3 regions of the Kitasatospora sp. NPDC002227 genome follow, and region 1 is predicted to be linked to each of the others. Evidence: riboswitches for the same ligand, from Rfam matches in the RefSeq annotation. Region 1 holds a riboswitch; each other region holds the start of a gene.
The links. Region 1 has a riboswitch for S-adenosylmethionine ahead of ABT095_RS00875 (IclR family transcriptional regulator). Riboswitches for the same ligand answer to the same signal wherever they lie in the genome.
Positions count from the first base shown of each region.

Region 2: it holds a riboswitch for S-adenosylmethionine, as region 1 does, so the genes downstream of both, ABT095_RS16830 (aminotransferase class V-fold PLP-dependent enzyme) here and ABT095_RS00875 (IclR family transcriptional regulator) in region 1, are expected to answer to the same signal.
Region 3: it holds a riboswitch for S-adenosylmethionine, as region 1 does, so the genes downstream of both, thrC (threonine synthase) here and ABT095_RS00875 (IclR family transcriptional regulator) in region 1, are expected to answer to the same signal.

Region 1 covers NZ_JBEOWY010000001.1:193,324-202,709, reverse strand. Annotated here, with positions in the region: gene ABT095_RS00890 (hypothetical protein) at 1-97, shown strand, start outside; gene ABT095_RS00885 (SpoIIE family protein phosphatase) at 123-2,810, opposite strand; gene ABT095_RS00880 (ATP-binding protein) at 2,971-5,292, shown strand; SAM riboswitch class I at 5,317-5,459, shown strand; gene ABT095_RS00875 (IclR family transcriptional regulator) at 5,657-6,370, shown strand; gene ABT095_RS00870 (dihydrofolate reductase family protein) at 6,446-7,093, shown strand; gene ABT095_RS00865 (maleylpyruvate isomerase family mycothiol-dependent enzyme) at 7,151-7,924, opposite strand; gene ABT095_RS00860 (PucR family transcriptional regulator) at 8,102-9,386, opposite strand, start outside.
Region 2 covers NZ_JBEOWY010000015.1:138,635-148,020, reverse strand. Annotated here, with positions in the region: gene ABT095_RS16840 (rhomboid family intramembrane serine protease) at 1-363, shown strand, start outside; gene ABT095_RS16835 (Lrp/AsnC ligand binding domain-containing protein) at 360-644, shown strand; gene ABT095_RS16830 (aminotransferase class V-fold PLP-dependent enzyme) at 748-2,106, opposite strand; SAM riboswitch class IV at 2,162-2,279, opposite strand; gene trpD (anthranilate phosphoribosyltransferase) at 2,370-3,443, opposite strand; gene ABT095_RS16820 (hypothetical protein) at 3,585-4,010, opposite strand; gene ctaE (aa3-type cytochrome oxidase subunit III) at 4,465-5,085, shown strand; gene qcrC (cytochrome bc1 complex diheme cytochrome c subunit) at 5,222-6,031, shown strand; gene qcrA (cytochrome bc1 complex Rieske iron-sulfur subunit) at 6,028-7,098, shown strand; gene qcrB (cytochrome bc1 complex cytochrome b subunit) at 7,095-8,753, shown strand; gene ABT095_RS16795 (GntR family transcriptional regulator) at 8,849-9,217, shown strand.
Region 3 covers NZ_JBEOWY010000009.1:71,822-81,207, reverse strand. Annotated here, with positions in the region: gene groL (chaperonin GroEL) at 1-129, opposite strand, end outside; gene ABT095_RS10890 (cold-shock protein) at 447-653, opposite strand; gene ABT095_RS10885 (ubiquitin-like small modifier protein 1) at 1,202-1,480, opposite strand; gene thrC (threonine synthase) at 1,510-2,793, opposite strand; SAM riboswitch class I at 2,811-2,955, opposite strand; gene ABT095_RS10875 (glucosyl-3-phosphoglycerate synthase) at 3,168-4,178, shown strand; gene ABT095_RS10870 (alpha,alpha-trehalose-phosphate synthase (UDP-forming)) at 4,291-5,748, shown strand; gene otsB (trehalose-phosphatase) at 5,745-6,578, opposite strand; gene ABT095_RS10860 (DUF3263 domain-containing protein) at 6,672-6,899, opposite strand; gene ABT095_RS10855 (cupin domain-containing protein) at 6,975-7,316, shown strand; gene ABT095_RS10850 (extracellular solute-binding protein) at 7,332-8,612, opposite strand; gene ABT095_RS10845 (DeoR/GlpR family DNA-binding transcription regulator) at 8,735-9,386, opposite strand, start outside.

The DNA.
Region 1 (9,386 bases):
CCGCGCGGACCGCAGCCTGCGGCTCGAGTTCGGCGACGGCCACCGCAGCTCGCTGCGCAACGGCCACGTCGAGCTGTGCGAGGTACGGGGCGGGTGAGGCTCCCTGCCTGCCCGCCAGTGATTCAGTCCTCGGTCAGCGGCTGCTCGCACCAGATGACCTTGCCGTCCGGGGTGTAGCGGGTGCCCCAGCGGTGGGCGAGCTGGGCGACCAGGAAGAGGCCGCGGCCGCCCTCGTCGGTGGTGGCGGCCCAGCGCAGGTGCGGGGCGGTGCTGCTGCCGTCGGACACTTCGCAGATCAGGCTGGTGTCGCGCAGCAGCCGGACCCGCACCGGCGAGGCGCCGTAGCGGATGGCGTTGGTGACCAGCTCGCTGAGGATCAGCTCGGTGGTGAAGACGATGTCGTCCAGCCCCCACTCGGCGAGGCGGCGGGCGGCGGCGGAGCGGACTTCGGCCACCGCCGACGGGTCCACCCGGACGTCCCACTCGGCCACCTGGTCGGGCGCCAGCCGCCCCGTCCGGGCGACCAGCAGGGCCACGTCGTCGGTGGCGCGGGCGACCTGGGCCGTCCGGGCCACGGCCTGGCAGGTCTCCTCCGGGGAGCGGTGGCCGCCGTCGGCGAGGACGGCGGCCAGCTGGTCCAGGCCCTGGTCGATGTCCCGGCCGCGGGACTCCACCAGGCCGTCGGTGAAGAGCACCAGACGGGAGCCCTCCTCGATCTTCAGCTCGGTGGTGCCGAACGGGTGGCCGCCCACGCCGAGCGGGGGCGCCAGCGCCGTCCCGGGGTACTCGACCGTGCCGTCGGGGTGGACCAGCGCCGGGCCGAGGTGCCCGGCCCGGGCGATGGTGCAGATCCCGGTGACCGGGTCGTAGACCGCGTACGCGCAGGTCGAGCCGGTGATCTTGAAGGCGTCGCACTCCTCGTCGGTCTGCGAGACCAGCTCGTCCAGCCGCTCGAGCACTTCGTCCGGCGGCAGGTCGAGGGCCGCGAAGGTGCGGATGGCGGTGCGCAGCCGCCCCATCGCCACGGCGGCGTTGATGCCGTGGCCGACCACGTCGCCCACCACCAGCGCGGTGCGCAGGCCCGGCAGGCTGATCACGTCGAACCAGTCGCCGCCCACCCCGGCACTGGCCGGCTGGTACCGGTACGCCACCTCCAGGGCGGTCTGCTCGGGCACGACCTGCGGCAGCAGGCTGCGCTGCAGGGCGGCGGCGGTGCCGTGCTCGCGGGCGTAGCGGCGGGCGTTGTCGATCGAGACGGCGGCGCGGGCCGCCATCTCCTCGGCGAGCAGCAGGTCGTCGGCGTCGAACTGGGCGCCGGCCGGCCGGCGGCGGAACTCGACCAGGCCGAGCACCCGGCCGTGCACCCGCAAGGGCGCCACCAGCGCCGAGGCCCGCCGCCCGGCCGGCCCGCCGCCGGTCAGCACGGCGCGCCCGGACTCCAGGGCACGGGCCTGCGGCGAGCCCTTGGCCGGGGTGAAGCTGCCGCTGGCGACGGCGCCGTGCACCCCGCGCAGCACGGTCCGGCGCAGCACCTGCGGGCCCGGCTCCGGCTCCTCGCCCAGGGTGACGCCCGCGACCAGGTCGACCGCGACCACGTCGGCGAAGCGCCCGGCCGCGACATCGGCCAGCTCCTCGCAGGTGCGGTTCATGTCGAGGCTGCGGCCGATCCGCAGGCCGGCCTCGTAGAGCAGCTGGCGGCGCCGCCCGGCGTCCTCTACCCGGCTGGTGAGCTCGTGCAGCTCGGTCGAGTCCCGCAGGGTGAGCACCGTGCCGGGCCGGCCGCCGTACGGGGCGGTCGGGCGCTTGTTGACCGCCAGCAGCCGGTCGCCGGCCCGGTGGATGCCGTCGGTGACGGCCTCGGCGGAGATCAGCAGCGCGACGGTCTGCGGGTCGAGCCCCAGCTCGCCGACCGGCCGCTGCTCGGCGTCCTCCGGCAGGCCGAGCAGCCGCCGGGCCTCGTCGTTGGCGAGGATCACGGTGGCGTCCTCGCCGATGATCAGCACACCCTCGCGGACGGCGTGCAGCACCGCGTCGTGGTGCTCGTACATCCGGGCCAGCTCGCGGGGGCCGAGCCCCCTGGTCTGGCGCAGCAGGCGGCGGCTGGCCAGCACGGTGACCACGGCGGCCAGCGCCACGGCGGCCGCCGCCCCGCCGAGCAGCACCGGCAGGTGCGAGCCGACCAGCGAATTGACCCGGCCGACGGTGATGTTGACCGCGACCACGCCCTTGGGGGTGCCGTCCGGGGTGAACACAGGCACCGCCGTCACGATCGAGCGGAAACCCGGCTCGTCCAGGTCGAAGGTGACGGTGTGCCCGGCCCTCAGCTGGGGCAGCACCTCGGAGAGCACGTAGGCCGGCGGCTGGTACGGGTGGCCGACGTAGGCGGGGTAGGGGGAGGTGAGCTGGACGGAGGCGGTGTTGAGCACCACCACCGAGTCCACCCCGGTGGCCTGCCGGACGGCCTCGGCCTCCGGCTGCAGCACCGCCGAGGGGACGGCGCTGTCCAGCGCGGGGATCAGCCCGGGGGAGTGCGCGAAGGACTCCGCCACCCCCCTGGTCACCCGGCGCGCGTCACTGACCGTGCTCGACCGGGCCTGCAGCACCATCGCGGTCAGCGCGGCCGTCACGAGCAGCAGCATGATCGCCAGCTCGATCAGCAGCGCCCGGCCGGCCAGGCTGCGGACGGTCAGCAGCCCCCGGGCACCGCTGCGCCCTGGCCGTCCGGCCGTCCGGGAGGCCCGGGCGGGGGCCGGGATCCGGGCCGGCGGGCCGGGCGGGGCCGGGGGCGGAGGCGACTTGAGCAGGACCATGGGAGCAATCCCCGTTCTCGACCACTGCGCGTGAGCAGCCGACGGAATCCACCATGGCGGGGCGGGCCCGGTGGCCGGTACGGGGAAAATACGTATTCGACTACGTATTCTCAGAATGTCGGGATCGTCCCGGTTTGATGATCATCGGGGGTGAACCCGGGTGACCGCAGCGGAGGGCCCGGGCCGGGCCGGGAATCTCCCGGCCGACCTGACCAGCTTCGTCGGCCGTCGGCAGGAGATCACCGAGGCACGTCGGCTGCTCCCCACCACCCGGCTGCTCACCCTCACCGGCCCCGGCGGGGTCGGCAAGACCAGGTTGGCGCTGCGGGTGGCCGAGACCGCCCGGCGGAGCTACCCCGACGGCACCTGGCTGGTCGAGCTCGCCGACCTCGGCGACGCCTCGCTGCTCGCCCACACCGCCGCGGAGGCGCTCGGCCTGCACGCCGAGAGCGCCCGGCCCCCCGCCGAGCTGCTGATCGACCACCTCGCCCCGCGCACCACGCTGCTCGTGCTCGACAACTGCGAGCACCTGGTGGAGGAGTGTGCCGCCTTCGTGGCCAGGCTGCTGCGCGCCTGCCCCGGCCTCACCGTGCTCGCCACCAGCCGCCAGTCGCTCGGCGGCTACGGCGAGACGGTGCTCCTGGTGCCGCCGCTGCCGGTGCCCGAGGGGGAGCCGGGCCGGGCCGAACTCGCCCGCTACGACTCGGTGGTGCTGTTCACCGAGCGGGCCCGGGCGGCGCTGCCGGGCTTCGACCCGGAGAGCGTGCCGCCCGAGGTGCTGGCCCGGCTCTGCCGCGAGCTCGAGGGCATCCCGCTGGCCATCGAACTCGCGGCGGTCTGGCTGCGGGCGCTCTCGCCGGGCGAGCTGGCACAGCGGCTCGACGAGCGCTACCGGCTGCTCACCACCGGCCCGCGCAGCGCGCCCGGCCGCCAGCGCACCCTGCGGGCGCTGATCGACTGGAGCCACGAGCTGTGCTCCCGGCCCGAGCAACTGCTCTGGGCCAGGGCCTCGGTGTTCGCCGGCGGCTTCGACCTGGCGGCGGCGGAGGCCGTCGGCGGGGGCGACGGGGTGGCGGCCGAGGACGTCCCGGAGCTGGTCCGCTCGCTGGTCGACAAGTCGGTGCTGATCCGGGAGGAGCACCGGGGCAGTGTCCGGTACCGGATGCTGGAGACGCTGCGCGAGTACGGCCAGGAGCTGCTCGCGGGCGGCGGGGAGGAGCAGGCCGTCCGGGCCCGGCACCGGGACTGCTACGCCGCGCTGGTCGGCCGGTTCGCGGCGGAGTGGATCGGGCCGGCCCAGGAGGCCTGGCTGGAGCGGCTGGAGCTGGAGCACGCCAACCTCCGGGCCGCGCTGGGGTACTGCCTCGGCCGGGCGGGCGAGGCCGTGGTGGCGCTGCGGATCGCCACCGGCATCGACGAGTTCTGGACCGTCCGGGGGATCAACACCGAGGCGCGCTACTGGCTCGGCCAGGCGCTGGCGGCGGCGCCCGAGCCGAGCCGCGAGCGGGTCTCGGGCCTGTGCCTGAGCGCCTGGTACGCGCTGCTGCAGGGAGAGGCCGGGGCCGCCGCCCCGCTGCTGGCCGAGGCCCAGGAGCTGCTCGAGGTGGTCGGCGGGGCGGGCCGGGCGGCGTACGCCGCGCAGGTGCGCGGCATGGCGGCGCTGTTCGCCGGGGAACCCGACCGGGCGCAGCCGCTGCTGGAGACGGCACTGGCCGGGTTCCGGGCCGGGCGCCCGGGCGGAGAGCTGTCCGCGCTCACCGTGCTGGGCCTGGCGGAGGGGCTGCAGGGCTCCCGGGAGCCGGGCCTGGCCCACCTGGAGGAGGCGCTCGCGCTGGCCGAGGGCCTGGGGGAGGTGTACTGGCGGTCCTGGGCGCTGTGGGCGCTCGCCTTCCTGGAGCTCGGCCACGACCTGGCGCGGGCGGAGGCGGCCGCCAAGGAGGCGCTCGCGGTCCACGGCCGGCTGCGCAGCGAGCTCGGCACGGCCTTCACCCTCGAGCTGCTGGCCTGGGTGAGCACCCGGCAGGGGCGGCACGCCCGGGCCGCCGTGCTGTTCGGCGCGGCCGCCGCCGGCTGGGAGCGGATGGACGCGGGCCCGGACGGGTACCGCCCGGTGGCCGCCGCGCACGCGCAGCACACCGCCGAGACCCGGGCGGCCCTCGGAGCGGACCGGTACGAGGACGCGCTCCGGCAGGGGCGGCGGCTGCCGGCCCGGCGGGCGGTCGAGCAGGCGCTGGAGCAGCGCGGGCCGACGGGCCGGCCGCCCGACGCCGCCGCGGCCTCGCTGACCCCCAGGGAGCGGCAGATCGCCGCGCTGCTGGCCGAGGGCCTCTCCAACAAGGACATCGCGGCCCGGCTGGTGGTCTCGCCGCGCACCGCCGAGACACACGTCGACCACATCCTGCGCAAACTCGGATTCAGCTCCCGTACCCAGATCGCCGCCTGGGTCGCCGGGCAGGAGCGCGACCCCGGGCCCGAGGACTGACCCGGATCTTGTATCGTTGCCCGCGAATCATCCAGAGGGGTGGAGGGACCGGCCCTACGAAGCCCCGGCAACTCCCCGTCCGGCTCGGCGTGCGAAGTACGCGCCAGACCGTGCGGGGGCAGTGCCAACTCCGGCCTGTCGCCAACGTGGCGCGGGAAAGATGAGGAGACACGGTGCTCTCTGTGCTGTCCTTCGCCCGGGCGCTTCCCGCCCCGGCCCTTCCGCGTACCCGTCTCGTGCCCGGCGCAGGCCCTCGGCCGAATTCCCCGGCCCTTCCGCGCTGACCACCCCCGCTCCCCGCGTGGAGCAGCCGTGCGCGCAACCTCACTGCCGCGTACGGCCTTTGAGACTGGAGTACCTGTCCATGGACAACACGAGCGGCGTCGGCGTGCTCGACAAGGTCACCACCATCCTCGGCACCCTGGAGTCCGGGCCCACCACCCTGGGCGAACTGGTGGTGGCCACCGGCCTGGCCCGGCCCACCGCGCACCGCCTCGCCGTCGCGCTTGAGCACCACCGCCTGGTCAGCCGGGACCTGCAGGGCCGGTTCGTGCTCGGCCCCCGGCTCGCCGAGCTCTCGGCGGCCGCCGGGGAGGACCGGCTGCTCGCGGCGGCCGGCCCGGTGCTGACCCACCTGCGGGACGTCACCGGCGAGAGCGCCCAGCTCTACCGCCGCCAGGGCGAACTGCGGATCTGCGTGGCCGCCGCCGAGCGGCTCTACGGCCTGCGGGACACCGTCCCGCTCGGCATCACCCTGCCGATGAAGGTCGGCTCGGCCGCACAGATCCTGCTCGCCTGGGAGGAGCCCGAGCGCCTGCACCGGGGGCTGCAGGGGGCCAGGTTCACCGCCACCGCCCTCAGCGGCGTGCGGCGGCGCGGCTGGGCCCAGTCCATCGGCGAACGCGAACCCGGCGTCGCCTCCGTCTCCGCCCCCGTCCGCGGCCCGGGCCACCGGGTGGTGGCCGCCGTCTCCGTCTCCGGCCCGATCGAGCGCCTCACCCGCCACCCCGGCGCCCGCCTCTCCCAGGCCGTGGTCGAGGCGGCCGACCGCCTCACCGAGGCGCTGCGCCACGCCTGACCGGCGGGGTCTGAGGCATTGTCAGTCCGGCGGCATACGGTGGGGCGGACCACACGGCTTTGCGGGAGGAGCTCCATGTCACGCGTACGGGTGCACAACTTCGGGGTCTCGCTGGACGGGTACGCCACCGGCGACGGCCAGAGCCTGGAGGCGCCGTTCGGCCACGCGGGCTCGCGGCTGCTCGACTGGGCGCTGGGGACTCGGACCTTCCGGGAGATGATCCACGGTCAGAGCGGCGGCTCCACCGGGGTCGACGACGCCCTCGCGGCCAGCTCGTTCCAGGGCATCGGCGCCGAGATCATGGGGCGGAACAAGTTCGGCCCGCAGCGCGGGCCGTGGCAGGACGAGGAGTGGCGCGGCTGGTGGGGCGACAACCCGCCTTTCCACACCCCCGTCTTCGTCCTCACCCACCACCCCCGCCCGTCGATCGAGCTCGAGGGCGGCACCACCTTCTACTTCGTCGACGCCCCGCCGGAGGAGGCGCTGCGGCGGGCCCGGGAGGCGGCCGGCGGGCTGGACGTACGGATCGGCGGCGGGCCGACCACCGTGCGGGAGTTCCTGGCCGGTGACTTGATCGACTTCATGCACGTGGCCGTGGTGCCGGTCGTGCTGGGGCGCGGAGTGCGGCTGTGGGAGGGGCTGGAAGGGCTGGAGGAGCGGTTCGAGGTGGAGTCCACCGTCGCGCCCAGCGGGGTCACCCACCTGACCTTCACCCGGCGGTAGCGGGCGGCGGCCACGGCGGTGAGGCCGTCCCTGGGGCGGGACGGCCTCCGCGGTCCGTCAGAACGCCGAGTGGGCGAACCAGTGGGCCAGCAGTGCGTCGTCGCCGTGCACCTCGAAGCGGTCCGAGGTGCGGTCGAGGCGGCCGTAGAGCAGGAGCAGCAGGTCGGCGGCGGTGCCGCGGACGGTGGCGTCGGCGGGCTCGGCGGGCTCCTCGGAGAGCTTCTCGGAGGTCTCGAGGGTGAGGCTGTCGGGGCGCAGGCGGACCAGCCAGTCGCCCGCGCCGTCGGTGCGGGCGAAGCGGATGGTGCGGTTCTCGGCGCGCAGCTCGGCCGTCTTCGGGGCGAAGAGGGCGGCGAAGGGCAGGTTGGTCAGGAACTCGGCCACGCCGTCGGCCGCGAGCGCCGGGTCGATGTCGGCGGGGAGGCCGAGTGCGAGCTCGGCGTCCACCCGGTGGACCAGCGTCTCGAAGGCCATCCGGCGGACCCAGAACCTGGCGTGCTGGTCCGCGCCCCAGGCCCACATGGGCGCGTCCAGGTCGAGCCCGGTCCAGACGGCGGCGGCCTCCGCGGCGGCCTCGCCCAGCCAGGCGGGGTACTCCGCCGGGCTCTCCGGCAGCTTGAGGTCGACGTCACGGCTGGTCGGCGGCTGCAGGCTGCCCTTGCCGAGCAGGTCGGTGAACCAGCGCTGCGCGCTGCCGGTGTGCCGGACCAGGTCGGCCAGCGTCCAGTCCGGGCAGGTGGGAACGGGGAGCGACGGGTCGGCGTGCTGGACGGCCGCGACGAAGCGGGTGGTCTCGGCGGCGACGGCGGTGCCGTGGTCGAGCGGGGTCATGAACGTGGTCTCCAGGCGCTCAATGTTTCAGTACGTGAAACAACCCTGAAGACGCTAAGCCTCAAATGTTGACCCTGTCAAACATTGCGGGGGATGACGATGAGCGAGCAGCACACCGAACCGGTGGTAAGCGTCCGCGGTGGCGCCGGCTGCCGGCCGCTCGGGCGGGGTGAGGCGTCACTCGGGGCGTGCCGGGGCCGGCTCGTGGTCGGGGTAGGCGGCGAGGAGGGCGAGCCAGAGCTGGAAGCGGTCCTGCATGGACTGCAGGGAGCGGCCGGTGAGGCGTTCGATCTGGTCGAGGCGGTAGCGGACGGTGTTGCGGTGGACGTAGAGCTGGTCGGCGACGGCCTGGACGGAGCAGTCGGCGGCCAGGTAGGCGTGCAGGGTGGTGACCAGGCCGGCGTTGTTGGCCCCGTCGAAGCGGGTGAGCGGGCGCAGCACTTCGGCGGCCAGCTGCTTGAGCGGCAGGTCGGGGCTGGAGAGCAGCAGGCGCGGCAGGTTCAGCGGATCGCCCGCGTGGACACCGGGCCCCCGGGAGAGCGCCGCCTGGGCCTCGAACCAGCTCCAGCGCAGCCCGTCCACGCCCCGGTAGCAGCCGCCGATGCCGACCGAGGCGCGGGTGTCGAGACCGGCCAGCGCGCCGGCGAGCCGCCGGGCCGGCTCCTCCACGGGCGCCGACTGCGGGAGGAGGGCCACCAGGTACCGGCCCACCACGGCCGTGAGCACCGGCTCGGGGGCGTCCGCCTGCTCCGGGGCCAGCCACGGCAGCCGGGCCAGCCGCTGCTCGGCCGCCCGGTCGCCGCCCTCCGGTGCCAGGGCGCCCAGTACGACCCGGTGGGCCGCCTTCGCGTCGAGCCCGAAGGCGGCGAGTCTGCGCTCGGCGGCCGCCGGTGCGAGCACGTCCCGCACGATGTCCTCCACCACCTGGCCGACCAGCTCCCGCCGCCCGGCCAGGTGCGCCTGACGGCGGGCCAGCTCCAGGCCGATCAGCCGCACCGCGTACGGCAGCACCTCCGCCGCCGGCCCGGCCGAGCGCAGGCACAGGTGACCCGCGAGGGCCCCGTCCACCTGGACGGGCAGCCGCAGCGGCCCGGTGGGCCCCGGCCCGTCCCGCCGCTCCGGGACGGCGGCCAGCACCACGCCGTGCCGGTCGACCACCGCCGCCTCGGAGCCACTGGCCCGGTGCAGCACCCGCAGCAGCGCGGTCAGCCCCTCGCCGGACAGCAGGGCCTGGACCAGCAGGTCGTGCTGGTCCACCAGCCGCCGCTGCGCACTGTGGTCCTCGGCCGCGATCCGCTCCGCCACCAGCCGGTTGACCGCGATGAACGGTGTCTCGTAAGGGACTTCGAGCACCGCCAGGCCCGCCCGCTCGGCCTCGGCCACCGTGGCCCGCGGCACGGCGGTGTGGCTCAGCCCGGTGCCGAAGCCGATGCCGGAGGCGCCCGCGGCCGCCACCTGGCGG
Region 2 (9,386 bases), on a different contig from region 1:
GTCGGCTACCTCGCCGCCTACGGCTACGCCCTCGCCGAGACCGGCCGCCCCGACGGCCTGCGCGCGGTGGTCGGCGCCTCCGGCGCGATCGCCGGCGTCCTCGGCGGCTACCTCCGCCTGTACCCCCGGGCCCGGGTCACCGCGCTGGTGCCGGCGCTCCTCTTCCTCCCGCTCCGGCTGCCCGCCTGGCTGGTGCTCGGCCTCTGGTTCGTGCTCCAGTGGTGGTCGGTCCGGTCCGGCGGGCCCGGAGTGGCGTACCTGGTCCACGTGATCGGTTTCGCCACCGGGTACCTGGCCGTCCGGCCCGCCCCCGCCCGCCGGATACGCTGGCCGCGTCCCCCATGGCAAGGAGAAGCCTCGTGATCACCGCGATCGTTCTGATCAGGACCAGTGTCGACCGCATCCCCGAGATCGCCGAGGCGATCGCCGCCATCGAAGGCGTCAGCGAGGTCTACTCCGTCACCGGCGGCTACGACCTGGTCGCCATGGTCCGCGTCCGCGACCACGACGACCTCGCCACCGTGATCCCCGGCCGCCTCAACAAGGTCCCCGGCGTCGAACACACCGAGACCCAGATCGCCTTCCGCACCTACTCCAAGCACGACCTGGAAGCGGCCTTCGCCCTGGGCCTGGACGACGAGTAGGTCACACCCCCAGGGGCGCGGGGACCTGCGCGAAGCGGTAGGCCGCAGGCCGTACATGGCCGGTCGCGCAGTTCCTCGCGCCCCTGGGTGGTGCAACCGGTGGTCAGCGGCGGGTATCGGCCACGCAGCGGCCGCCTTCGTTCCGGTACGTCCACTTCGCCCCGTCGGCGACCAGCTCCCGCACCGCAGCCACGAACCGCTCCACATGCTCCACCGGAGTCCCCGCCCCGAAGCTGACCCGGATCGCGTTCAGGCTCCGCTCCCCCGGCAGCGACGCCTCAGGAGCGCCGCACTCGGACGGCGCCGCCTCCTCCCCGCCCAGCAGCGTCCGCACCAGCGGATGCGCGCAGAACAGCCCGTCCCGCACCCCGATCCCGTACTCGGCCGACAGTGCCGCCGAGAAGTGCGAGCTGTTCCACCCCTCCACCACGAACGACAGCACCCCCACCCGCTCGGCATCCGCCCCGAACAGGCTCAGCACCTTCACCTCGGGGATCGAAGCGAGCCCCTCCCGCACCAGCGAGATCAGCTGCTGCTCCCTCGCCTCGAGCGCCTCGAACCCCGCCTCCGTGAGCGCCCGGCAGGCCGAGGCCACCGCGTAGGCGCCGATCACGTTCGGCGACCCCGCTTCGTGCCGGGCCGGCCCGAGCTGCCACTCCACCGCGACCGAGCCGTCCGCCTCCCGGGCCACCGTCCGCGAGGCGCCCCCGCCCGCCAGGTACGGCTCCGCCGCGTCCAGCCAGTCCGAACGCCCCGCCAGCACCCCGGCGCCGAACGGCGCGTACAGCTTGTGGCCGGAGAAGGCGACCCAGTCCACGCCCAGCTCCCGCACCGAGAGCCGGTGGTGCGGCGCCAGCTGCGCCGCGTCGAGCACCACCCGCGCGCCGTACCGGTGCGCCACCGCCGTCAGCTCGGCGACCGGCCACAGCTCGCCGGTCACGTTCGAGGCCCCGGTCACGCACAGCAGCTTCGGGCCCTGCCCGGCCCCGGCCAGCGCCTCCTCGAGGCGCAGCACGGCTTCGTCGTGCGAGCGCGGGGCGCGCAGGTAGCTGACGGTCAGTCCCTCGCGGCGCCAGGGCAGCAGCGAGGCGTGGTGCTCGGTCTCGAAGGCGAACACCCTGGTCCCGGCCGGGACGGCGCCCGCCAGCAGGTTGAGCGAGTCGGTGGTGGCCCGGGTGAAGACGACCTGGTCGCCCTCGCGCAGATCGAGGAACTCCTCGACGGTGCGGCGGCTCTGCTCGAACAGGTCGGTGGACAGCTGCGAGAGGTAGCCGGCCCCGCGGTGCACGCTGCCGTAGTACGGGGCGTAGGCGGCGACGTCGTCCCAGACCCGCTGCAGGGCGGGCGAGCTGGCGGCGTAGTCGAGCGCGGCGTAGGCGACCTTCTCGCCGGAGACCAGCGGCACCTGGACGTCGGAGCCGAGGACGGCGAGCGGGGCGCAGATGTCGACGGAGACGGACATGGGACAACACTCCTCAAGGGATGGAGGACCCCCGGGAGTGTCGAGTACGACCAGGCGTCCGCGCTTGCCCCACGGGCGGATCGCCGCGGAGCCCGGTCCTCACCCAGGGCACCCCGCCACGGACGGAGGGTTGCCGGACAGCAAGCTGGGGCTTTGCGCTGTCACTCATGACCTGGCGTGAACTGTAGGCAGGCGTACGGATCACCGTCAAGCAAGCCACGCGGGGTGTCCACTTGCCGAGACACCCCGCGGGCCCGACATCCCTAGCGGGCGCTGGCCTGTGCCCACGCCTTGAGCGTGGCCTCGGCGGCGCCGGAGTCGATCGCCTCCGCCGCCCGGGCCATCCCGGCGGCCAGCTGCTCGGTCAGCGGAGCATCCGTCAGGTCGAGCGCCGCCAGCCCGGCCGCGGTGTTGAGCAGGACGGCGTCCCGGACGGCGCCGCGCTCCCCGGCGAAGACCCGGCGGGCGACGTTCGCGTTGTACTCCGGGTCGGCCCCGCGCAGGGCGGAGATCTCGACCAGCTCGATGCCGACCTCGCGCGGGTCGAAGGCGGTCCCGGTGACGCCGCCCTCGCGCACCACCCAGACCTGCGAGGTCGTACAGGTCGTCAGCTCGTCGAGCCCGTCGTCACCCCGGAACACCAGTGCGGAATCACCCCGCTCGGCGAAGACGCCGGCGATCAGGCCGGCCAGCCGGGTGTCGAAGCAGCCGACGGCGTGCGCGGTGACGTGGGCCGGGTTGGTGAGCGGGCCGAGGATGTTGAAGGCGGTCGGCACGCCGAGGTCGCGCCGGGCGGGGGCGGCGTGCCGCATCGAGGGGTGGAACTTGGCGGCGGCGCAGAAGGTGATGCCGACCTCCTCGGCGATCTCCGCGACCCGGCGGGTGCTGATCTCCGGGCTGATGCCGAGCTTCTCGAGCACATCGGTGGAGCCGCTCGCGGAGGAGGCGGCCCGGTTGCCGTGCTTGACCACCTTGGCGCCGGCCGCGGCGGCCACCACGGCGGACATGGTGGAGATGTTGACGGTCTTGGCGCGGTCGCCACCGGTACCGACGATGTCCACCGCCGGGCCGGGGATGTGCAGCGGCTCGGCGTGGGCGTACATCGACTCGGCGAGGCCGGAGACCTCCTCGACCGTCTCGCCCTTGGCCCGCAGTGCGATCATGAACCCGGCCACCTGCACCGGGCTGGCCTCGCCCCGCATGATCCGGTCCATCGCCCAGGCGGTGTCCACCCGGCTCAGGTCACCGCCGGCGAGCAGCGCGGTCAGGAGGTCCGGCCAGGTGCGGACCACCTGCGCGGGGTCGCTACCGCCGTTCGCAGGGTGCACGTTCACCATGGCTGACTCCAGCTCTCATCGCTTCACCGAACAAGGGATGGAGCCAGCCTAGCGAGCAGGGGCCTTCGGTCGCCGGGATGTCCGGCACCCTTCTCTCCTGCTGAGACAGTCAGTGCGCGGGCGGTCGTGGACCCGGGTGGTTCAGTGCGCGGCCGGGGTGCGGCCCGTCAGCCGGGCCCGGAGCAGGGTGGCGGCGGTGTCCGCCAGGGCGACCGGGTCGATCGGGTGGGCGACGGCGGCGTCGGCCCGGCTCCAGGCGGCGAGCCAGGAGTCCTGCGGCCGGCCGATCAGCACCAGCACCGGCGGACAGCCGTAGATCTCGTCCTTCACCTGGCGGGCCACACCGAGGCCGCCCGCCGGGGTCGCCTCACCGTCGAGCAGGCAGAGGTCGATGCCGCCCTTCTCCAGCGCCTTCATCACGGCGGGCAGGGTCGCGCACTCCTGGTAGACCAGCTCGGGCAGGTCGGCGGCCGGACGGCGGCCGAGCGCGAGCGACACCTGCTCCCGGGTGTTGCGGTCGTCGCTGTAGACAAGCACAGTGAGCGTCTCGTCGGTGGTGTGCGCCATGGGCCCTGCTCCCCGGGAAGGTCGTCCTCTTATACGACGTACATGTGTGCGCGGTCTGGCCGACCCCGGAGTGTGACCGGGGCCACGTTCTCCTCCGGATGCTACCCCCCGGGGGGCCTCCCGGTGACCCCTTGACGCGATCTCCCTCAAGCCGCCGCGCGGGAGCCGTCACCCACCCGGAGGACAGCCCGTCACCCCGAGGCACTTACACCACCCGTACGGCTCATCTGCTAGCCCACCCCGGCTCCCGCCCGGCCCCGGACACGCGGGGCACACGGGTGAGCGGCCCGCCAGGAGGCCGTCCGGAGGCCCCTCGAAGAACCGTCAGAAATCGGACACCGCCCAGCTCGGGCCCGCTCCGGACACCCCGTCGGCCGCCATCTGGGCATACCGCACGCACCGGACACTCCGAGGTACACCCCCCGGCGTGAAGACGGAATAAGGGACCGACATAATGTCCGTCGTGGCGACAGCAACAGCAACAGAAACCGGACACGCGCACGGAGCGGTCAACAGGCCGAACCTCGTCAGCGTCGGAACCATCGTCTGGCTGAGCTCGGAGCTGATGTTCTTCGCGGCCCTCTTCGCGATGTACTTCACGCTCCGCTCGGTCAAGGGCGCAGAGTTCTGGACCGAGAAGGCGCACGCCCTCAACGTCCCCTTCTCCTCGGTGAACACCACGATCCTGGTGCTCTCCTCGCTCACCTGCCAGCTCGGCGTCTTCGCCGCCGAGCGCGGTGACGTGAAGAAGCTCCGCTCGTGGTTCGCCATCACGTTCGTGATGGGCGCGATCTTCATCGGCGGTCAGATCTTCGAGTACACCGAGCTGGTCAAGAAGGACGGCCTCTCGCTGTCCTCCGACCCGTACGGGACGGTCTTCTACCTGACCACCGGCTTCCACGGCATGCACGTGACGGGTGGTCTGATCGCGTTCCTGCTGGTCCTCGGACGGACGTACGCGGCCAAGCGCTTCACTCACGAGCAGGCCACCGCCGCGATCGTGGTGTCGTACTACTGGCACTTCGTCGACGTCGTGTGGATCGGTCTGTTCGCGACCATCTACCTGATCAAGTAACCAGCTGATCAGGTCGCTGGCTCACGGCCGGACCGCAGACACGACCCGACCGACCGCGCGCACTCCCAGCCGGGTGGACACCCCGGCGCCCGGGCGCACCCACCAGCCGACCAGATCCTGACACCGGGGTTATTCCGTGAAAAAGCTCTCCGCACGACGGCGCCACCCATTGGCGGCGCTGGTCGTTCTATTTCTCGCCCTGGCGGCCGTCGGGGGAGTGTACGCCGCGTTCGCGCCCGCCCAGCGGGCGCAGGCCGACGCCTCCGCGCAGTCGCTCGCGATCGATGAGGGCAAGAAGCTCTTCGCCGTGGGCTGCTCCTCCTGCCACGGCCTGAACGGCCAGGGCAGCTCCGACGGTCCGAGCCTGGTCGGCGTCGGCTCCGCCGCGGTCGACTTCCAGGTCGGCACCGGCCGTATGCCGGCCCAGCAGCCGGGTGCTCAGGTCCCGCGCAAGAAGGTCATCTACAGCCAGACCCAGATCGACCAGCTGGCCGCCTTCGTGGCCTCCCTCGGCCCCGGCCCGGTCGCTCCGACCAAGGACCAGTACACCTCGACCAACCCGAACGACGTGTCGAAGGGTGGCGAGCTGTTCCGCACCAACTGCGCGCAGTGCCACAACTTCGCCGGCGCGGGTGGCGCCCTGACGCAGGGCAAGTACGCCCCGTCCCTCGAGGGTGTCGACGCCAAGCACATCTACGAGGCCATGCAGACCGGCCCGCAGAACATGCCCTCCTTCCCGGACAGCACCATGCCCGAGGAGCAGAAGCGTCAGATCGTGGCCTTCGTCCGCCACACCACCAACGAGGAGCCGAACCCCGGTGGTCTCACCCTGGGCAGCCTCGGTCCGGTGACCGAGGGCCTGTTCGGTTGGATCTTCGGTCTCGGCGCTCTCATCGCGATCGCGATCTGGGTCGCCGCCCACACCACCAAGGCCAAGAAGTCATGAGCCACGAGATGTCTGAAGACAAGCTGCCGCAGGCGCACGGCGCCTCTCACGGCGCCGAGGTCGAGCACCACGACGACCCGTTCGCCGACCCCGGACTGCCGGCCCACGAGCCGCGCCGCACCGACATCGACGAGCGGGCCGCCAAGCGCGCCGAGCGCCAGGTCTCGCTCATGTTCGTCGTGTCGATGCTCGCGACCGTCGGGTTCATCGCGTCCTACGTGATCTTCCCGATCGACAAGATCATCTACGTCTTCCCGATCGGTCACATCAGCGCGCTGAACTTCGCGCTGGGCCTGACCCTGGGCGTGGCGCTGTTCTGCATCGGCGCGGGCGCGGTCCACTGGGCCCGCACCCTGATGTCCGACCACGAGCTCCCCGCCGAGCGGCACCCGATCGAGGCCGACGACGAGGTCCGTGCGGACGTCATCGAGCAGTTCAAGACCGGTGCCGCCGAGTCCGGCTTCGGCCGCCGCAAGATGATCCGCAACACCCTCATCGGTTCGATGGCCCTGGTGCCGCTCTCCGGTGTGGTGCTGCTGCGCGACCTGGGCCCGCTGCCGGAGAAGAAGCTCCAGCACACCGGGTGGCTCGAGGCGACCGAGTCCAAGCCGATCCAGCTCATCAACATGAACACCGATGAGCCGATGAAGGCCGAGGACATCCAGATCGGCTCGCTGACCTTCGCCAAGCCCGAGGGCCTGACCGAGGCCGACGAGGAGTTCCAGCAGAAGATCGCCAAGGACGCCCTGATGCTGGTCCGGATCGCTCCGGAGGACATCAAGGACAAGGACTCGCGCGAGCTGGGCTTCGAGGGCATCCTCGCCTACTCGAAGATCTGCACCCACGTCGGCTGCCCGATCTCGCTGTACGAGCAGCAGACCCACCACGCGCTGTGCCCGTGCCACCAGTCGACCTTCGACCTGGCGGACGGCGCCCGCGTGATCTTCGGCCCGGCCGGTCACCCGCTGCCGCAGCTCAAGATCACCACTGACGAGAAGGGCTTCCTGGTCGCCACCGGCGACTTCGCCAAGCCCGTCGGCCCGAGCTTCTGGGAGCGCTCCGCATGAGTTCCGCGAGCAGCGCCACCACTGGCGCCACCAAGCCGGGTAGCACCCGCGCCAAGCCGGCCAACAAGGCCGAGGCGGCTGCGGACTACCTGGACGGCCGGCTGGGGATCTACTCCCTCGCCAAGGCCAACCTGCGCAAGATCTTCCCGGACCACTGGTCCTTCATGCTCGGTGAGATCTGCCTCTACACCTTCATCATCATCATCCTGACGGGCGTCTACCTGACGCTCTTCTTCAAGCCCAGCATGGGCGAGGTTGTCTACCACGGCAGCTACGCCCCGCTGAACGGCATCAAGATGTCCGAGGCCTACGCCTCGACCATGAACATCAGCTTCGAGATCCGCGGTGGCCTTCTGATCCGTCAGATCCACCACTGGGCCGCGATCGTGTTCGTCGCCGCGATGCTCGTGCACATGATGCGCGTGTTCTTCACCGGCGCGTTCCGCAAGCCCCGTGAGATCAACTGGGTCTTCGGCTTCCTGCTGCTGTTCCTCGGCATGTTCGACGGCTTCATGGGCTACTCGCTCCCGGACGACCTGCTCTCCGGTACCGGTATCCGCTTCATGGAGGGTGCCGTCCTGGCGATGCCGCTGGTCGGCTCCTACCTGCAGATGTTCATCTACGGTGGCGAGTTCCCCGGCACCGACATCGTGCCGCGCCTGTTCACCGTGCACGTGCTGCTGATCCCGGGCATCATGCTGGGCCTGCTGGTGGCCCACCTGATCCTGGTCTTCTACCACAAGCACACCCAGTTCGCGGGTGCCGGCAAGACCGAAGAGAACGTCGTGGGCATGCCGCTCATGCCGGTCTACATGGCCAAGGCCGGTGGCTTCTTCTTCTTGGTGTTCGGCATCATCGCGGCCGTCTCCGCCATCGCCACCGTCAACCCGATCTGGGCGTACGGCCCGTACCGCCCCGACCAGGTGTCCACCGACGCCCAGCCGGACTGGTACATGGGTATGCCCGAGGGTCTCATCCGCGCCATGCCGGGCTGGGAGATCCCGATCTGGGGCCACACCCTCAACCTGGGTGTGTTCATCCCGCTGATGCTCTTCCCCGCGGTGCTCTTCTCGATCGCCTTCTACCCCTTCATCGAGGCGTGGATCACCGGCGACAAGCGCGAGCGCCACATCCTGGACCGCCCGCGCAACGCTCCCGTCCGCACCGCCGTCGGCGCGGCCTGGATCAGCGAGTACATCGTGCTGCTCATCGGCGGTGGCAACGACCTGATCGCGACGCACCTGCACCTCTCGATCAACGACATCACGTACTTCGTCCGGGTGTCCTTCTTCCTGATGCCGGTCGTGGTCTTCTTCATCGTCAAGCGCTGGTGCCTCGGCCTGCAGCGCCGTGACAAGGAGAAGGTGCTGCACGGTCGCGAGACCGGCGTCATCAAGCGCCTGCCGCACGGTGAGTTCATCGAGGTCCACGCGCAGCTGCCGCAGGACAAGCTGTTCAAGCTCACCGCGCACGAGCAGCAGCAGCCGCTGGAGCTCCCCGCCGAGGTGGACGAGAACGGCGTCAAGCGCAAGCTCGGCCGGGGCACCAAGCTCCGCGCCAAGCTCTCCAAGGGCTACTTCGGCGACCAGGGTCAGATCGCCAAGCCCACCGCCGAGGAGCACCACGAGATCACCAGTGGCCACGGCCACCACTGATCTCCTGATCACCTCGGTCTGATCCGCCACCTGAGGCCCCCTCTCCCCTTCCGGGGAGAGGGGGCCTCGGCCGTACCCATCGTCAGGAGCCCCCCGTGCAGCTGAGCATCGACCACACCTCCGCCACTCCCCCGTACGAGCAGGTCCGCTCCCAGATCGCCGCCCAGGCCCGCAACGGCACCCTGCCCACCGGCCTCAAGCTGCCCACCGTCCGGGCCCTGGCCGAGGAGCTCGGACTGGCCGCCAACACCGTCGCCCGCGCCTACCGCGAACTCGAGTCCGACGGCGTGGTGGAGACCCACGGCCGGCGCGGCACCCTGATCGCCGCCACCGGCGACACCGCCCACCGCCTGGCCGCGGCCGCGGCGGCCGAGTACGCCGCGCGGGCCCGCTCCCTCGGCATCTCCCGGGACGACGCGCTGGCGGCCGTGGACGGCGCGCTCGGCGTGGCCTACCAGTCCTGATGTGCCAAAGTCGAGGCAATAGTTCGTCTGGAACAAACTTCCGAATAAGTCGATAGTGCGTATAGAGTGATCTCGTCGGAGAGGGGGCCCGACAAGGAAAGGCCATGGAGAACGGGCCCGCATTCTCATATGTCCGGCCCAGGCTGGCGGATGACGACTGCTCAGATGA
Region 3 (9,386 bases), on a different contig from region 1:
CCACTTCTTCTCAAGGACGACGTTGCGGCCCTTGGGGCCCAGCGTCACCTTGACGGCGTCGGCAAGCTGGTTCATGCCGCGCTCAAGGCCGCGGCGAGCTTCCTCGTCAAACGAGATGATCTTGGCCATCGGAAGTGGTCCTCCAGGACACGGTCGACTGCTCGGACCAGAGGTGCCCGCGACGGACGGCCCTGGTGTGCGGGGGTCATGTCCCCTACCGCTCCCGGGGGCCTCACCGACCCGGTCCGTTGTCACTCTCACGCTGTGAGTGCTAACGCCAATGATTAGCACTCGGGGGTGTCGAGTGCAAGCCCAATCGGCCGACACGCACGTGGCACCCGCACACGGCAGCAGGCCCGCACGACGGGTGTCGTACGGGCCTGCCGGGCGAAGCTAGTCGTTGAGCACCAGCTCGAGGCGAGCCGAGGCTCCGCAGTGCGGAAAGGTCAGACCGCGGGCGCACGGACCATGTCCGCCTGCGGGCCCTTCTGCCCCTGGGAGATCTCGAACTCGACCCGCTGGCCCTCTTCGAGGGTGCGGTAGCCGTCCATCTGGATCGCGCTGTAGTGGACGAACACGTCCGCACCACCGTCGACCGCGATGAAGCCGTAGCCCTTCTCGGCGTTGAACCACTTGACGGTGCCCTGAGCCATTCCGAACTCCCCTTGTGCTGTGCTGGCCCTTCACGGACCCGCAGGGTGCGGGCCCAGGTCTGATCGAGCGAGCCCGAGGTACCCCCCTGGGCCCCACCGAATACGTCGACCGCGGCTGAATGTATCCGGACAGACGCCCTCTGCAACAGGCCCAACTTCATGGAATTCCCTGGCAACGACAAGGGACGGACCGGGGCGAATGCCGCACCGCCGAACAATTCGCCCCGGACAGAGCAGGGCGAAAGGCACAGATTGCCCGAAGATTTCTGACGACAGCCTGACATCTTCTGTGCAGGACTACCGGACGGACGTCTCAGCGGCCGGACGGGCCTTGCGTACGCGATCGGTCGGCGGGGCGGGCAGCCGTGGCCGGCTGGGCGTACGAGAGGTGGGATCGGGGCGGAGAGGAGACGCCCGCTAAAGCCGCACTCTACTCTCCCCCGGACCGTGCGATTTCCACCGGACACGCGAAGGCCGCCGTCGAAACCGGAAATTCCTGTTCCGGTTCCGACGGCGGCCGGTAAAGCTTTCCCGGCCCCCGGAAGGGGTCAGCAGCCGCCCGCGACGGCAGGGATCACCGAGACGCTCGCGCCGTCCCCCACGGCCGTCTCCAGGCCCTCCGCGAAGCGCACGTCGTCGTCGTTCACGTAGACGTTGACGAAGCGGCGCAGCTTGCCCGTGTCGTCCAGGATGCGCGCGGCGATGCCGGGGTGGTTCGCCTCGAGGCTCCGGATCACCTCGGCGAGGGTGGCGCCCTCGGCGGTGACCTCGGCGGACCCGCCGGTGTAGGTGCGCAGGATGGTCGGGATGCGGACGGTGGCGCTCATGTTCGGCTCCTTGCGAAAGGCGGGGGGATTCAGGCGGTGGCGAGGCCGGCCGAGCGGAACGCGTCCAGCGTCGGGCGGATGACGGCGGTCATGCCGGCCTCGGAGACGGCGTCCAGGGTCTTCAGGCCGTCGCCGGTGTTGATCGCGACGGTCTCCTTGGCCGGGTCGAGCTGACCGGTCTCGACCAGCTTCTTCAGCACACCCACAGTCACCCCGCCCGCCGTCTCGGCGAAGATGCCCTCGGTGCGGGCCAGCAGCTTGATCGCCTCGACCACCTGGGCGTCGGTGACGTCCTCCACCGCGCCGCCGGTGCGGCGGGCGATGTCGAGCACGTACGGGCCGTCGGCCGGGTTGCCGATCGCCAGCGACTTGGCGATGGTGTCCGGCTTGACCGGGCGGATCACGTCGTGGCCGGCCTTGAAGGCGGCCGAGACCGGGGAGCAGCCCTCGGCCTGGGCGCCGAAGATCCGGTACGGGCGGTCCTCGACCAGCCCGAGCTTGATCAGCTCCTGCAGGCCCTTGTCGATCTTCGTCAGCTGCGAGCCCGAGGCGATCGGGATGACGATCTGCTCCGGCAGCCGCCAGCCGAGCTGCTCGCAGATCTCGTACGCCAGCGTCTTGGAGCCCTCGCCGTAGTACGGGCGCAGGTTGACGTTGACGAAGCCCCAGCCCTCGCCGGCCGGGTCGCCGATCAGCTCGGAGCAGAAGCGGTTCACGTCGTCGTAGTTGCCCTCGATGCCGACCAGCTCGCCGCCGTACACCCCGGCCATCACGACCTTGCCCTGCTCCAGGTCGTGCGGGATGAACACGCAGGACTTGAAACCGGCCCGGGCGGCCGCCGCGCCCACCGCGCCGGCCAGGTTGCCGGTCGAGGAGCAGGAGAGGGTGGTGAAGTTGAAGGCGCGCGCCGCCTCGATGGCGCAGGCGACCACGCGGTCCTTGAAGGAGTGCGTCGGGTTCCCGGAGTCGTCCTTGATGTGCAGCTGGGCGGTGAAACCGAGCTCGCGGCCGAGGTTGTCGGCCTTCACCAGCGGGGTCCAGCCGGGGTTGAGATTGGGCTTCGAGGCGACATCGGCCGGGACGGGCAGCAGCGGGGCGTAGCGCCAGATGCTGGCCGGGCCGGCCTCGATCCGCTTGCGCAGCTCCTCGGCGGGGGCGCTGCCGAAGTCGTAGGCGATCTCCAGCGGCCCGAAGCACTCCAGGCAGGCGAAGCTGGGGCCGAGCGGGAAGCGGGTGCCGCACTCGCGACAGGACAGCGCGGCGGCCGGGCCGAGGTCGACGGCGGCAGGGGCTTCAGGGGTAGCGGTAGCCATGGTGGCGGAGGCCTCTCTCCTCATCTTCCCCGTGGCGCGGGCGCGCCACAGGACGGAATTGGCACCTGTCCCGCCGGGGCCTCGACCGAGAACGGTCAGTAGCCGTGCGAGAAGGTTGCCGGGACGTCGACGGGCCGTTCCCTCAGTCCCTCTGGATGAGCTCTGTGAAGTTGTGGTCATACTCCTGGGCCGACCCCGATGTGCGAAGGCCTGGACCCAGTACGAAGACTGTATCCGAAGGCAGTCCCGTTCCGAGGGAACGTCCGACCTGCGAGATGACACAGCCCAGAACCGGCCGCGGGGCGGAACACCCTTGGGGGCGCGGCGCCTTGTACAACCGATGGATCACCCGACGAGCAGCTAGGAGCGACACAGTGCCAGCAGAGCTGACCCCGGCTCTTCTCCCGGAGGTGGCCTCCTGGCTGCGCCGCCGCTCGTGGACGGCCGCGGACCGGCCCGACGAGATGCTGCTCGCCGCCAAGCGCGCGGCGGGCCCGGCCGGCACGGTCAGTGTGGTGCTGCCCGCGCTGGACGAGGAGCCGACGGTGGGCGAGATCGTCCGGGTGATCCGCACCGAGCTGATGGAGCGCCTCCCGCTGGTGGACGAGCTGGTGGTGGTCGACTCCGGCTCGGTGGACCGCACCGCCGAGCTGGCCGCCGCCGCCGGCGCCCGGGTGGTGCACCGGGACGACGTGCTGCCCCGGCTGCCCGCCGCGCCCGGCAAGGGCGAGGTGCTCTGGCGCTCGCTGCTCGTCACCTCCGGCGAGATCGTCTGCTTCATCGACGCCGACCTGCGCGAGTTCGACCCGGCCTTCGTCTCCGGCATCGTCGGGCCGCTGCTGACCGACCCGGCGCTGCAGCTGGTCAAGGCGATGTACGACCGCCCGCTCGAGACCGACGGCGCGGTCGTCCCGGCCGGTGGCGGCCGGGTCACCGAGCTGGTCGCCCGCCCGCTGCTCAATCTGCACTGGCCCCAGCTGGCCGGCTTCGTCCAGCCGCTCGGCGGTGAGTACGCGGCCCGCCGCTCGCTGCTCGAGCGGCTGCCGTTCCCGACCGGGTACGGCGTGGAGCTCGGCCTGCTGGTGGACGCGCTGGACGAGGTCGGCCTGGACGCGCTGGCCCAGGTGGACGTGGGCGTGCGCCACCACCGCCACCAGGACGGCCAGGCGCTCGGCCGGATGGCCGCCACCATCTACCGCACCGCGCTGGAGCGGCTGGACCGCGCCCACCGGCTGAAGGCCGAGTCGGACTTGGTGCACCCGCTGCTCACCCAGTTCACCCGGGACCCGGTCACCCGGGAGTTCACCGCGCACACCCACCCGGTCAGCGCTCTGGAGCGGCCGCCGATGCGCGAGGTCCCGGAGTACCGGGCCCGCCGGGGCTGAGGCCGGCCGCCGGTGCCGCCGGCCACTGCCGCCGGCCACTGCCGCTGGCTGATTGCCGCTCCCCGGCCGCGCCGAGGGTTTGCTGCCGGGAGGACCCGGCAAGGTTGGCAGTATGAGCGAACGTTCGAACCAGCACGGTGTGGCCCCGGTCCTGGTCGCCTCCAACCGCGGGCCGGTGTCCTTCAGCAGCGGGGACGACGGCGCGCTGACCCTGCGCCGGGGCGGCGGCGGCCTGGTCTCCGGGCTCTCCGCGATCGACGACCCCTCGGCCGTCTGGGTCTGCGCGGCGCTCGGCGACGCGGACCGCCAGGCGGCCCGGCAGAGCCCGGACGGCCGGCTCGACCTGGGCGGCTTCGACACCGCCGGCCAGGCCGTCCGGATGCTCGACATCGACCCGGGCACCTTCACCCGGGCCTACAACGGGGTGGCCAACTCCACCCTGTGGTTCGTCCACCACCTGCTGTACGACACCCCGGTCAGGCCGGTCTTCGACGAGCGCTTCCGCCGTGAGTGGGAGTCCTACCGCGCCTACAACGCCGCCTTCGCCGAGGCACTGGCCGCCGAGGCCGCGCCCGGGGCGGCCGTGCTGGTGCAGGACTACCACCTCTCGCTGGCCCCCGCCCTGCTCCGCGAGCTGCGGCCGGACCTCAGGACCGGCCACTTCTCGCACACCCCCTGGGCTCCGCCCGAGTACTACCGGATGCTGCCGGACGACGTGGCCGCCGAGGTGCTCACCGGCATCCTCGGCGCCGACCGCGCCGCCTTCCTCACCCGCCGCTGGGCGCTCGCCTTCGCCGACTGCTGCGAGGCGGTGCTCGGCGCTGCGGTGGACCGCGCGGCCCTGACTGTCACCTACGGCGGCCGGGTGGTCCGGCTCGGCGTGCACGGGCTCGGCGCCGACGGCGAGTTCCTGCGTGAGCGTTCACAACAGGCGGACGTCGCCGCCCGGCTCGCGGCCCTGCGCGAACAGGTCGGCGAGCGCCGCACCATCGTCCGGGTGGACCGCACCGAGCTGAGCAAGAACATCGTGCGCGGGCTGCTCGCCTACCGGCACCTGCTGCGCTCGCGGCCCGAGTGGCTGGAGCGGGTGGTGCACATCGCCTTCGCCTACCCCTCGCGGCACGACCTGCCCGAGTACCGGGAGTACACGGCCGCCGTGCAGCGGATCGCCCACGAGATCAACGACGAGTTCGGCACCCCGAGCTGGCAGCCGGTCGTGCTGCACGTCAACGACGACTTCCCCCGCTCGCTGGCCGCCTACCGGCTGGCCGACGTCGCCCTGGTCAACCCCATCCGGGACGGGATGAACCTGGTCGCCAAGGAAGTCCCGGTGGTCTCCGACGCGGGCTGCGCCCTCGTCCTCTCCCGCGAGGCCGGCGCCCACGCCGAGCTCGCCGAGGACGCCATCACCGTCAACCCGTACGACGTCATCGCCACCGCCGAGGCCCTGCACCAGGCCCTCACCATGCCCGCCGCCGAACGCACCGAACGCACCAAGCGCCTGGCCGCGGCGGCCACCGCCCTGCCGCCGCAGCAGTGGTTCCTGGACCAGCTGCACGCGCTCGGCTAACCGGCCAACTCCCGGGCCAGTTCGGCCAGCAGGGCCACCACACCCTCCGGGCCCGGCACCACCAGGTCGGCCTGGTCGGCGAGCCGGGTCACCTGGCGTTCGCCGGTGGTGGTCGCGCTGCTGCAGACCAGCAGGCCGGGGCGGCCCTCCTTGCGGCGCTGCTCGACCACCGCGTAGGCGGGGAGGTCGCCGAGGTCGTCGCCCGCGTACAGCACGGCACGGGCGGCGAGTTCGTCCAGGTACTCGGCGAGGGCGGCGCCCTTGTCGACGCCCGGCGGGCGCAACTCCAGGACGTAGCGGCCCGGTTCGACCACCAGGCCGTGGGCGGCGGCCAGTTCGGCGACCGGCCGGCGGAGCAACTCCAGTGCGGCGTCCGGGTCTTCCGTCCGGCGGGTGTGCACGGCCAGGGCCCGGCCCTTGTCCTCCACCCACGTCCCGGCCGGGGCCTGCGCCAGCGCCTCCGGCAGCTCGGCCCGCACGGCGGCCACCCCGGGGGGCGGCGGCGGGGAGGAGAGCTCGCCCGTCGCGGCGTCCCAGCGCTCGGCGCCGTACTGCCCCAGCACCGTCAGCCGCTCCAGGCCGGGCACCCCGGCGAAGCCGCCGTACCGCACCGCCAGCTCCGCCGGCCGCCCGGTGACGATCACCACCCCGGCCAGCCGCGGCGCCAACGCCGCCAGCGCCGGCACCACCCCCGGGTGCGCCCGCGCCCGCTCCGGATCCGCCACGATCGGCGCCAGCGTCCCGTCGAAGTCGAGCCCCACCACCGCCCGCCCCGGATCGGCCAGAATCCCCGCCAGCCCGTCCTGCCCAGCCGTCGTCCTCAGCTCCATACCGACGAACGTACCGTTGCACGACCTGTTCGGGGGCGCGAGGAACTGCGCGAGTCCGGAAGTAGCCGACCTGCGAGCTCCCGCCGGGAGCCACTATCTGGCTGCGCGGTGCTGCTCCCGCAACCGCCGCAGCCGGTTGACCAGGACGGGAGCCTCCGCCAACGCCGCCTCCCGGTCGAGCAGACCGTTCAGCAGTTGGTAGTAGCGCGTCGCCGAGAGGTCAAGCTCCTCCCGCACGGCCCGCTCCTTGGCACCGGCCGCGCGCCACTGCCGCCCCTCGATGGCCAGGATCGCCCGCTCCCGCTCGCTCAGCTCCGTCACTCTGTCATTCTGCCCGGCCGACCCGACACACTCTGCCGTCACCGGCCGTGCCCGGCAGCGGCTAGCGTCGTGACCATGGACAACAGCTTCGCCCTGCACATCCCCGACGCCGAGCTCGAACCCGACCCGCTGGACCCGGGCCAGATCGTCTCCGGCAGCCCGGAGGTCACCGGCAAGGTGATCTGGGAGTCCGAGGACGGTTCCCGCGTGCGCGGGATCTGGCAGATCACCCCCGGTGTGGTGACCGACACCGAGGCGGACGAGATGTTCGTGGTGATCAGCGGCCGGGCCACCATCGAGTTCGAGGGCGGCCCGACCCTGGAGGTCGGCCCGGGGGACGTCGCGGTGCTCCGGGAGGGCGACCGCACCACCTGGACGGTCCACGAGACCCTCCGCAAGGCCTACGCGATCGGCTGAGAGTCCAGCTGGAGATCACCCCCGCGCCCGGGCGGCGGCCTGCGCCGCCGCCTGCTGCAGCGCGGTCAGCACCTGGCCGCCGTCGTCGGTGACCGCCTTGCCGATCTGCTGCTTCACCAGGGTGCTGACGGAGTCCCAGGCCGGGTCGCCCAGCGGGTAGAAGCTCGCGTTCGGCAGGGCGGCGAGGAACTGCTTGAGGTCCTCGTGCCTGCCCGCCGTCATGGCGGCCAGGGTGTCCTGGGTGACGGGCAGCAGGTTGTACTGCTCGTCGAACTTGAGGGTGTTCTCCTCGCGGTAGACCCAGGCGAGGAACTTCTTGATCTCGGCCCGGTGCCCGTTCGCCTTGAAGGCCATCATCCAGTCGGCCACGCCGAGCGTGATCGGCTTCGCCCCGGCGTCCTTGCCGGGGATGGTGCTGGTGCCGTAGTCGATCTTCGCGTTGACGGCCTTCTGGATCAGCGAGGGGTGCCCGTCGAGCATCGCCACCCTCCCCGCCGCGAAGTCGCCGAAGGCGGTCTTGCGGTCCACCGAGCCGGGGTCGGGGTAGGTCAGGCCGGGCCGGACCAGCCGGGTGCGCAGCCAGTCGAAGGTGGCCCGGTTCTGCTGGCTGTCGATGGTGTAGTTGCCCGCGCTGTCGGCCAGGCCGCCCCCGCCGCTCATCGTCCACATGCTTGCCTCGGCCTGGGCCTCCTCGGGGCCCAGCGGCAGCCCGTACGGGATGACGCCCGGCACCTTGCGCTTGATCAGCTGGGCGTCGTGCTCCAGTTCGTCCCAGCTGGCCGGCGGGTGGTCGATCCCGGCCTTGGCGAAGATCGCCTTGTTGTAGAAGAAGGCGCGCGAGGAGGCCACGAACGGGATGCCGTACTGACTGCCCATCACCTGCCCGGCCTTGGCGAAGACGTCGATCAGGTCGGCCTGGGTGTCGATGGTGAGCACGTCCCCGACCGGGTAGAGCCGCCCGGCGGCGACCTGGTCGGCGTAGCCGCCGGTCTGCACGATGTCGGGCGTGCGGCCCTTCTTGATCAGCTCGGCCACCCGCTGGTCGATCTCGGTCCAACCGACCACCTGGACATCGACCTTGATCTTCGGGTTGGCCGCCTCGAAGGCCCGGGCCAGGTCGTTCCAGTAGTGACTCGAGCTGGTCGCCTCGGTGTCACCGTAGTCGGCCGCGACGAACCTCAGTGTGACGTCACCGCCGCCGCCCAGCGAGAGCGCGCTGCCGCAGCCGCTCGCCAGCAGGGCGCAGACGGCCGCAAGGGCAGACCAACGGGATTTCAGGGCAGGGGACTTCGACACGGTGACCGCCTTCGCACGGGGTGGGCGGCGGCCACCTTCTCAGCGGGCCCGAGCAGTGGTCCAGACCTCATCGGCCGTAGTTACCGAAGTGACCGATCACGTTGCGCAGCACGCAACGGCGGTCACACCGCGATCACCCGCACTCCCGCGCCCTCGAAGTCGGCGGTCAGCCCGGCGCCTATCCCCTGGTCCGTGACCAGGGTGCCGATCCGCCCCGCCCCGCAGATCCGGGCGAAGGCCCGGCGGCCGAGCTTGGAGGAGTCGGCCGCCACCACCACCCGCCGGGCCCGCTCGGCGAGCAGCCGGTTGATGCTGGCCTCGCCCTCGTGGTGGGCGGCTGCGCCGTACTCGGCGTCCAGTGCGTCCACGCCCAACACCGTGACGTCCAGGGTGAGTTCGGCGAGCACCAGGGCGGCGAGCGGGCCGATCAGCTCGTAGGACTGCGGCCGGGCCACCCCGCCGGTGAGCACGATCTTCACCTGCGGACGGACCGTCAGCTCGTTGGCGATGTTGACCGCGTTGGTGACGATGGTGAGCGGCCGCCCGGCCTCGACGGTCTCGGGGCGGACGGCCAGCGCGCGGGCCACCTCGGTGGTGGTGGTGCCGCCGTTCAGGCCGACCACCTCGCCGGGGGCGATCAGGGCGGCCACGGCGGCACCGATCCGCTGCTTGGCGTCGGCGTTGCGGGCGGTCTTGTAGCGCAGCGGCAGGTCGTAGCTGACGCTGTGCGCGACGGCCCCGCCGCGGGTGCGGGTGACCATCTGCTGGCGGGCC